DNA from 2 places in the Bradyrhizobium sp. Cp5.3 genome. Region 1 is predicted to be linked to the other one. Evidence: riboswitches for the same ligand, from Rfam matches in the RefSeq annotation. Region 1 holds a riboswitch; the other holds the start of a gene.

The links. A riboswitch is a leader RNA that binds a small molecule or an ion and turns the genes downstream of it on or off. The one in region 1 is predicted to bind cobalamin.
Region 2: linked by a shared signal. The riboswitch ahead of K289_RS0106585 (TonB-dependent siderophore receptor) and the one ahead of K289_RS0133175 (DUF1636 domain-containing protein) in region 1 are both predicted to bind cobalamin.

Annotation. Positions count from the first base shown of each region.
Region 1 covers NZ_AUFA01000039.1:8,365-12,778, forward strand. Annotated here, with positions in the region: gene cobD (threonine-phosphate decarboxylase CobD) at 1-179, shown strand, start outside; gene K289_RS0133165 (cobyric acid synthase) at 184-1,632, opposite strand; gene cobO (cob(I)yrinic acid a,c-diamide adenosyltransferase) at 1,646-2,281, opposite strand; cobalamin riboswitch at 2,322-2,542, shown strand; gene K289_RS0133175 (DUF1636 domain-containing protein) at 2,632-3,006, shown strand; gene cobW (cobalamin biosynthesis protein CobW) at 3,003-4,037, shown strand; gene cobN (cobaltochelatase subunit CobN) at 4,037-4,414, shown strand, end outside.
Region 2 covers NZ_AUFA01000003.1:269,201-273,614, reverse strand. Annotated here, with positions in the region: gene K289_RS0106585 (TonB-dependent siderophore receptor) at 29-2,101, opposite strand; cobalamin riboswitch at 2,211-2,408, opposite strand; gene K289_RS43980 (response regulator) at 2,462-2,896, opposite strand; gene K289_RS43975 (ATP-binding protein) at 2,889-4,414, opposite strand, start outside.

The DNA of each region.
Region 1 (4,414 bases):
TCGGCGGCACGCCGCTGTTTCGTCTCTACGAGACCGGCGACGTGTTGGCCGCGCAGGACAAGCTTGCGCGCGGTCAGATCTGGTCACGCGTCTTCGCGCAGAAGCCGACATGGTTGCGCCTGGGACTCCCCGGCAGCGAGACGGAATGGACGCGGCTCGCGGAGGTCCTTTCGCGCTGAGCGCTCAGCGCGCCAGCGCGAGCAGCCCTTTGACATCGAGATGTGTCTCGATGTGATCGGCGAGCGCATCGAGCGCGCTCTCGACCCTGGCATGGTAGGGCTCGTCGCCTGCGGGAATGTCGAGCTTTGCGAGAAACGCCTTGCGAAAATCGTCCGAGGTGAAGAGGCCGTGCAGGTAGCTGCCTTGGACGCGTCCATCGCTTGAGGTAGCGCCTTCCGGCGCGCCGTCGAGCATAGCAAAGGCGCGCGCGCGATCGGGCCCTTCGGTGCGGCCGATGTGAATCTCATAGGCCTCGATCGGCGCACTCGTCGCCGCATGCACGGCCGACACGCGCGTCAGCGTCTTCTGCGGGCTCATCTCCGTCGTCACGTCGAGAAGCCCGAGGCCCGGCGTCTCGCCCGCAGGCCCTTCGATTCCGTCGGGATCGGCGACGCTGCGCCCGAGCATCTGATAGCCGCCGCAGAGGCCGAGCACATGGCCGCCCCTGCGGTGATGCGCAAGGAGATCGATGTCCCAGCCCTGCGCGCGCAGGAAGGCGAGGTCGCCGCGGGTGGATTTGGAGCCGGGAATGATGACGAGGCGCACGTCGCCCGGGATCGCTTCACCCGGACGCACCATCACGAGATCGACGCTAGCCTCGAGCTTCAGTGGATCGAGGTCGTCGAAATTGGCGATCCGCGACAGCGCGAGACATGCGATCTTGCACTGACCGGGCTTTCGCGCGTCCCGCAATCCGAGCGCATCCTCGGCCGGAAGCTCGCCGGCGCGCGCGAACCAGGGCAGCACGCCGAAACCGCGCCAGGACGTCCTGGCTTCGATCAGCCGGTAGCCATCGTCGAACAGCGTGGGATCGCCACGGAACTTGTTGATGATAAAACCCCGGATCATCGCGGCGTCATCCGGATCGATCACCGTCTTGATGCCGACGAGCTGCGCGATGACGCCGCCGCGATCGATGTCGCCGACCAGCACGACCGGCACGTCGGCCTTGCGCGCAAAGCCCATATTGGCAATATCGGCCTTGCGCAGATTGACTTCCGCCGGGCTGCCGGCGCCTTCGACCAGCACGAGATCGGCGCGCGCCTTCAGCCGCTCAAAACTCTCCAGCACCGCGCCCATCAAGGAGGGCTTCATCGCGGCGTAGTCCCGCGCGCGCGCGGTCGCGATGCGCTTTCCCTGCACGATCACCTGCGCGCCGACATCGGTCTCGGGCTTCAGCAGCACCGGGTTCATGTCGGTGTGCGGCTCGACACCGGCGGCGAGCGCCTGGAGCGCCTGGGCGCGGCCGATCTCGCCGCCGTCGACGGTGACGGCGGCATTGTTCGACATGTTCTGCGGCTTGAAGGGAAGCACGCGCAGGCCGCGCCGCTTAGCTGCGCGCGCAAGGCCCGCGACGATGAGCGACTTGCCCACGTCCGAGCCGGCCCCCTGGATCATCAATGCGCGCGTCATTGCGAAAATTGTCTCAGAACTCGACGCCGGCTTGCGCCTTGATGCCGGAGCGGAACGGATGCTTGACCAGCGTCATCTCGGTGACGAGATCGGCGATCTCGATCAGTTCGTCCTTGGCGTTGCGGCCGGTGAGGACGACATGCGTCATCGGTGGCTTCGAGGTCTTCAGGAAGTCGACGACCTCGGCGATATCGAGATAGTCGTAGCGCAGCGCGATGTTGATCTCGTCGAGCACAACCATGCGCAGCCGCTCATCGGCGATCAGCTCTTTCGCCTTCTCCCAACCCGCGCGCGCCGCGGCGATGTCGCGGGCGCGGTCCTGTGTCTCCCAGGTAAAACCTTCGCCCATCGCATGGAACTGGCAGAGATCGCCGAAATGGCCGGTCAAAAGCCGCCGCTCGCCGGTGTCCCAGGCGCCCTTGATGAACTGCACGACCGCGCAGGGAAAGCCGTGGGCGACGCAGCGGACAATCATGCCGAAGGCCGAGGAGGACTTGCCCTTGCCGGCGCCGGTATGGACGATGATGAGGCCCTTCTCGCCGCTCTTGGTCGCCATGATCTTGTCGCGGGCGACCTTGATTTTCGCCATTTTCGCGGCGTGCCGGGCGTCGGTGTCCTCGGTGCTTTGGGTATCCGGTTCAGGCGTCATCGGACGGGGTCCTTCGGCTTGACAAGTGGCGGCCATGGGCAAATGGTGGGCCCGCGTTGGTTCCTGTCCTACGACAGGCGAAGAGGGAATGCGATAGGGCGCGAATCGGTAAGATTTGAGCCCAAAATGCAGCCGCCCCCGCGACCGTGACCGGAGAGATGCCCGAAGCCACTGATCCCCTGGGGGATCGGGAAGGCGGGGGACGAAGGGACAAACCCTGCTCCGCAAGCCGGGAGACCTGCCAGCGCGGAGTTTGAGACCGGCGGACGGGGTGTTCCGCGACGGGGAAACGGGCCGCCAGAACGGCTCGTGCGCCTCATCGCCTCCGGCCGTCTTTCATGGAAGGGGCGATGACCGTCACGCTTCACGTTTGCATCACCTGCCGTGCCGGCCAGACACTCGCAGAGGGCGAGGTCACGCCCGGCAAGCGGCTGCACGGTGCGATCCTCGACGCCGGGGTGCCCGAGGGCGTCACCGTGGTTCCCGTCGAATGTCTGTCGGCCTGCAGCCAGGGTTGCTCGGTGGCGCTGAGCGCGCCCGGCCGCTGGTCCTATGTCTATGGCCGTCTGTCCGATGTTCATGCGCGCGATGTGATCGCGGGTGCCACGGCCTATGCGGCGGCGCCCGACGGCATCGTGCCCTGGCGCAGCCGTCCCGAGATCTTCCGCAAGCAGTCGCTTGCCCGCATTCCCCCCATTGCTGTCGTGCCGGAGGCCGCTGAATGAACCCGCTCGCAAAAGTCCCGGTCACGGTCGTCACCGGCTTCCTCGGATCGGGCAAGACCACGCTGATCCAGCACCTCCTCAGCAATGCCAACGGCAAGAAGCTCGCGGTGCTCGTCAACGAGTTCGGCAGCGAGGGCGTCGACGGCGAGATCCTGAAGTCCTGCGCCGACGCGAACTGTCCGGAAGAGAACATCGTCGAGCTCGCCAATGGCTGCATCTGCTGCACTGTCGCCGACGATTTCATTCCGACCATGGAGCAGCTGCTGGCGCGGCCTGTGAAGCCCGATCACATCCTGATCGAGACCTCGGGCCTGGCGTTGCCCAAGCCGCTGCTCAAGGCGTTCGACTGGCCCGAGATTCGCTCGCGCATCACGGTCGACGGCGTGATCGCGCTCGCCGATGCCGAGGCTGTCGCCGCCGGCCGTTTCGCGCCGGACCCGGATGCGGTGGACGCGCAGCGCGCGGCGGATGAGAATCTCGATCACGAGACGCCGCTGTCGGAAGTGTTCGAGGACCAGATCGCCTGCGCCGACATCGTGCTGCTGACCAAGGCCGACCTTGCGGGCGTGGCAGGACTCGAAGCGGCCAAGGCGGCGATCGCGGCCGAGATGCCGCGCCGCGTGCCGATGCTGCCGGTCACCGACGGCGCGATCGACGCCCGCGTGATCCTTGGTCTTGGCGCCGCCGCGGAGAACGATCTTGCGGCGCGTCCCTCGCATCACGATGGCGAGGAAGAGCACGAGCATGACGACTTTGCTTCCGTCGTGATCGATCTTCCAGAGGTCACGGACGTCGAGACGCTGGTCGCATCGATCCAGAAGCTTGCGCGCGAGCAGAACGTGCTGCGCGCCAAGGGCTATATCGCGGTCGCGGGCAAGCCGATGCGCCTGTTGCTGCAGGCGGTCGGCGAGCGCGTGCGGCACCAGTTCGACAAGGCCTGGGGTTCGGGCGCACGGCAGTCGAAGCTCGTCGTGATCGGCGAGCACGGCGATATCGACGAGGCCGCAATCAAGGCGGGACTTGGTATCTGATGCATGTCGTCTTCCGCGAGAGCCGCGGTCTGGAGGAGACCGCGACGCCAAGGGACATCGGCCAGGACCCGGCCGATCTCGTGGTGCTCTCGTTCTCGGACTCCGATCTTGCTGCGTTCGCGGCCGGTTGGCGGCGCGGCCGCGACAGCCTGCCGTCGCTGCGGCTTGCGAACCTCGCGGAGCTCCGTCACCCGCTCTCGGTCGATACCTATATCGAGCGCTCGCTGACGCAGGCGCGCGGCATCCTGGTGCGCCTGATCGGCGGGGAGTCCTACTGGTCCTACGGACTCGCGGCCCTGCAGCAACTGGCGAAGGCGCGCGGCATCGTGCTGGCGGTGCTGCCGGCTGATGGCCGCGACGACACGCGGTTGGACGCG
Region 2 (4,414 bases), on a different contig from region 1:
TAGCACATTTTTCTCCTCGGCTACTTCGCTATTTCACGCCATAGCTCGCAATACGGATGCCGCCGAACACGCCGAGACCAGGCGCAAGGAATCCGGTCGGGTTCTGGTAGTGCAGGTTGAAGAGGTTATCGACACGAGTGAACACCTTGACCTCCTCGTTGACCGCATAGTCGCCGCGCAAATTGACGAGCATGTAGCCGGGCGTAACGATCCCGGACACCGAACCGTCGCGCGTGACATCCCGCCAGTCGCTGACGTGGAGCACCGTCGCGGACAGCATAAGCGGATCGATCGGCATCCAGGTCGCTGTCGCGCTCCACTTCTCCTGTGGCCGGCGCAGCAGCTGCAGCCCTGTTCCGGCATCGACGGCGCGGGTGAAAGTGTAGTCGGCGCGAATGCCAAAGCGCTCCGTGACCTGCGCCCAGACGAAGCTCTCGGTGCCCTCGGTCGTCGCGAGATTTACGTTCGCATAGGACGTGAAGGTGGCGTTGGTGGTGATGAGGTTGGTGATACTGTTGTGGAAATAGCTCGAGCCGAACCGGATGCGGTCGCTGAAGAGAGGTTGCTCGAAGCCGACATCATAGCCTTCGCTTTGCTCCGGCTTCAGGTTCGGATTCCCGAAGAAGCCGAAGGTCGGGAAATTCTGATAGAGCTCACTCAGCGTGGGCGCCTTGAAGCCAGTCCCGTAGCTCGCCTTCAGCTTGGTCTCGGTCACCGGAACGATCAGGGCCGGCGCGACGCGATAGGTCGCGCGCTCGCCGAACTGGTCATTGTGGTCGTTGCGGACGTTCGTGACGAGGAAGAAGCGCTTCACAAACTCCGACTGCAATTCGATGAATGCGGCCCTGTTGCCGTTCTCGGCCGAGAATCCCGTCGTATCGATCCGCTCGGTCTGCTGCTCCGCGCCGACGACGAGATTGTTGCCCCGCGTGAGCTCGGTAACGACGTGCCAGTCGTACTTGATGCGCTCGCCGGTCGTGATTGTCGCGAGTGGATCTTCCGGGCCGATGTCGGTGCTGCGGCTGCTCGCATAGTTCACAGCGAAATAATTCCTGATGCCGCCGTCGAGCAGCGACCAGACCGCTTCGTCGCGGTTGAAGAGCTGCTGGACCGCATGGGTGCTTTGCGCGGCGTTCGGCGTGCTCGGAAAGCCGCCGTCGCCGGTGAACAGCAAACTCGCGTCGGTATAGCGAACGACGCTGTTGACGGACCAGTTCTCGTTGATGTCGAGCCCGAGCTTGGTCGAGTAGGTCATGTTGTCGTAGTTGTTGCCGTTCGCCTTCCGCCCCGGGGGCAGCAACTGAAGCGGTGTTACGGGGATGTCGCCCGCATGGAAATGCGCCACATTGAAAGCATAGTTGAAGTTGTCCTGCGCGCCGCGCAGGCCCACGGTCTGGTTGAACGTGTTGAACGATCCGGTCTCGATCGACGCCGTCGCGCGTGCCGGCCCCTCGCCTTTTTGGGTGACTATCGAGATGACGCCGCCGATTGCGTCCGAGCCGTAGAGGCCGCTCTGCGGCCCGCGCAGTACTTCGAGCTGCTGGATGTCGGCGGTCAAAAGATGCGCGAAATCGAAGGCCTCGTTCGGCGTTGAGGGATCGCCAACGTCAATTCCGTCCACGAACACCTTGGTGTGGTTGGAATTGGTGCCGCGCATGAACACCGAGGTCTGTCCGCCCGGCCCGCCGGTCTGCACCACGTTCAATCCCGTCACCGTGTTCAGAACGTCGGGCACGGTGCGGTATTGCCGGGTCTGGATATCCCGTTCGGTCATCACGGTGACTGAGCTTGCCACCTGTCCCGCCGGTGTCGCAATGCCGGTCGGGCTAATCACGAGTGGCGATGCAGTGATTGGCGTCGCTGACGCGGGTGCCTGAGGCGGCTTGAGCGCCTCGCGCCGTGGGCGTGACCGCAGCGGAGCTGTGGGAGGCAACTGCACGATGCCCGCGACTGGTCTGGACGGCACGACCTCGACCGGAGGCAACAGATCGGGTGACGCCGATTGCTGCGCAAAAGCGGCAGAGAAATCCAGAGACAGCAGAGAAACGGACGCGAGAAGGCCGGCGCGAAAGCGCCTAGCGGCAAAGACAATAAGGGACACAGTTAGAACCTCGGCGAGACGTCAGTGGCACGTCACAGCGAACGAGGTTTCACGACGGAGCTATTGCTCCGGTGAAGCTAATGTCTGTACTCCCCGACCGACATCTTCGCGTGCGACCACGGCTGACGGCAGGTCTCCTGGCTCGCGGGTCGCTACCTTGCGTCGCCTTCCCAGGACCGAGATTCCCAGTGGCATATGACGAAAGATTCGCCGCTTACAGTTGCGGGGGCAGCCGTGGCGTTGGGACAACCCCGCACCACGTTCCCTTTTGATCTCCGTGAGGAGAACCGTCGGCGAGAATGTTACCGGCTCTCCAGAGCCGGAGTCAATCCGATCGTCGCATGGCGCCGTTGTCGCACGTTACTGACGAGGCTCATCGATCGAATGAAGGTCCTCCCAGGGCGCGACGACATTGCCCTCGCCCGGTCGCCTCGAGATCGCAAGACGTAGCGCGGCCTCAAGATCCTGTTGCTGGAACGGCTTCTGCAGGATCGGAACGTTGTGAAAATTCGCGAGCAGGCTCGCAGCGCCGTAGCCGGTTGCGAAGACGAGGGGAATGCCGCGCTCCGCAATGCGGCGCGCCACGTCGAAGGTCTGCCGTCCGTTGAGATTGACGTCGAGGACGGCGACGTCAAAGCTGAACGAGGTGGCCTTCTCGAGCGCATCGTCGATGCGCGCGGCGACGCCGGCGATCTCGCACCCGGCGTCGAGAAGGCTGTCCTCAAGCAACATCATGACCAACGCCTCGTCTTCGATGACGAGGACCCGCTGACCGGCGAGATCGATTTCAGACATCGTCATTCCCTCCGTCAGCGGTGGCTTCATCATGCGCGGCAAAATTGGCGCGGATTTCGTGCAGCGGCGCGCGAATGACGCAGACGACGCCCTCGCGCTCGAACCCCAGCTCGACCTGCGCGCCGCCGAATTCGTGGGGAAGGCCCTGCTGTATCAATCGCGTACCGAAGCCGCGTCGCGACGGGACCACAACGGTGGGACCGCCGCGCTCGATCCAGCGCAGCTCGAAATGCTCGCCGACGTCCCATCCGACCTGGATCTTTCCAGAGCCTCGGGACAACGCGCCGTACTTCACCGCATTGGTCGCGAGCTCATGCAGCGCCATCGAGATCGCGAGCGCCGCCGTAGGCTTGATCCGCAAGTCGGGACCGGCGATCGCGATCCTGCCGTCGGCCCCCTCGGCGTAGGCGCCGAGGGCTTCGATCACGACCTCGCGCAATTCCGCCGACTCCCAGTTTTCCCGCACCAGTACGTCGTGCGCCTTCGAGAGCGCGATCAGGCGGGCGTCGAAGGCCCTGCGCCCCTCGCCGAGGCTCGGGGCATTGCGCAGGGTCTGGAGCGCAAACGACTGCACGGTGGTCAGCGTGTTCTTGACGCGGTGATTGAGCTCGTTGACGAGCAACTCGCGATGGCGTTCCTGGCGCTTGCGCTCGGAAATGTCGATGGCTGCGCAGACCGCGCCCTGAAACTGTCCGGTCACATCGACGATCGGCGAGGCTTGGAAGATCGCGGTTGCGGACCCGCCGTCGGCGAAGCGGATCTCCAGCTCCTCGTTGCCGACCTCCTCGCCGCGCGCGGCGCGCTGCAACGGCAACTCGGACGCCGCAACTTCGCGGCCGTCGCGAAAGATGCGGCAGGCCGGACGCTCGGGCGGCGGTGCCGACAGCGACATGTTCGCATCGGGCCGGACCCGCAGCAGGCGCGCACCATAGGCATTGCCGAAGATGTGCTCGGCGCTCCGATCGTGCGTGAACCACACTGCCGTTGGCACCGTGTTGACCACGGCTTCCAGCCGCGCCGCCTGCTGGCGCTGCGTCTCTTCGGCCTCTCGCCGGATCCGCGCCAGCTGCAGATTGGCGCGCACGCGTGCCAGCAATTCGCGCGCCGAAAACGGCTTGTTGACGTAGTCGTCGGCCCCGGCCTCGAGGCCCTCGACTCGCGCCTCCTCGCCGGCCCGCGCCGACAACAGGATGACGGGCAATCCCCGCAGCTGACCATCGCCGCGCAGTTCGGCGAGCAGCCCGATGCCGTCGAGACGCGGCATCATCACATCGGAAAGAACGAGGTCGGGCCGCTGCCGCCGAGCGGCCTCGAGGGCCCCCCGCCCGTCGGAAAACACCTCGACCCGATAGCCCTGCGCGTCGAGCAGCCGTTTGACGTAGTCGCGCAGGTCGGCATTGTCGTCGGCCAGGATGATCCGCTCGCCACCGTCGCTCGTCAACGCGTCCGGCGTCTCCGATGCGCTCTCGAGGGCGAGGTCGCCACGCAGATCCGTCTCGGTCGCGTCGTGCGGAAGCC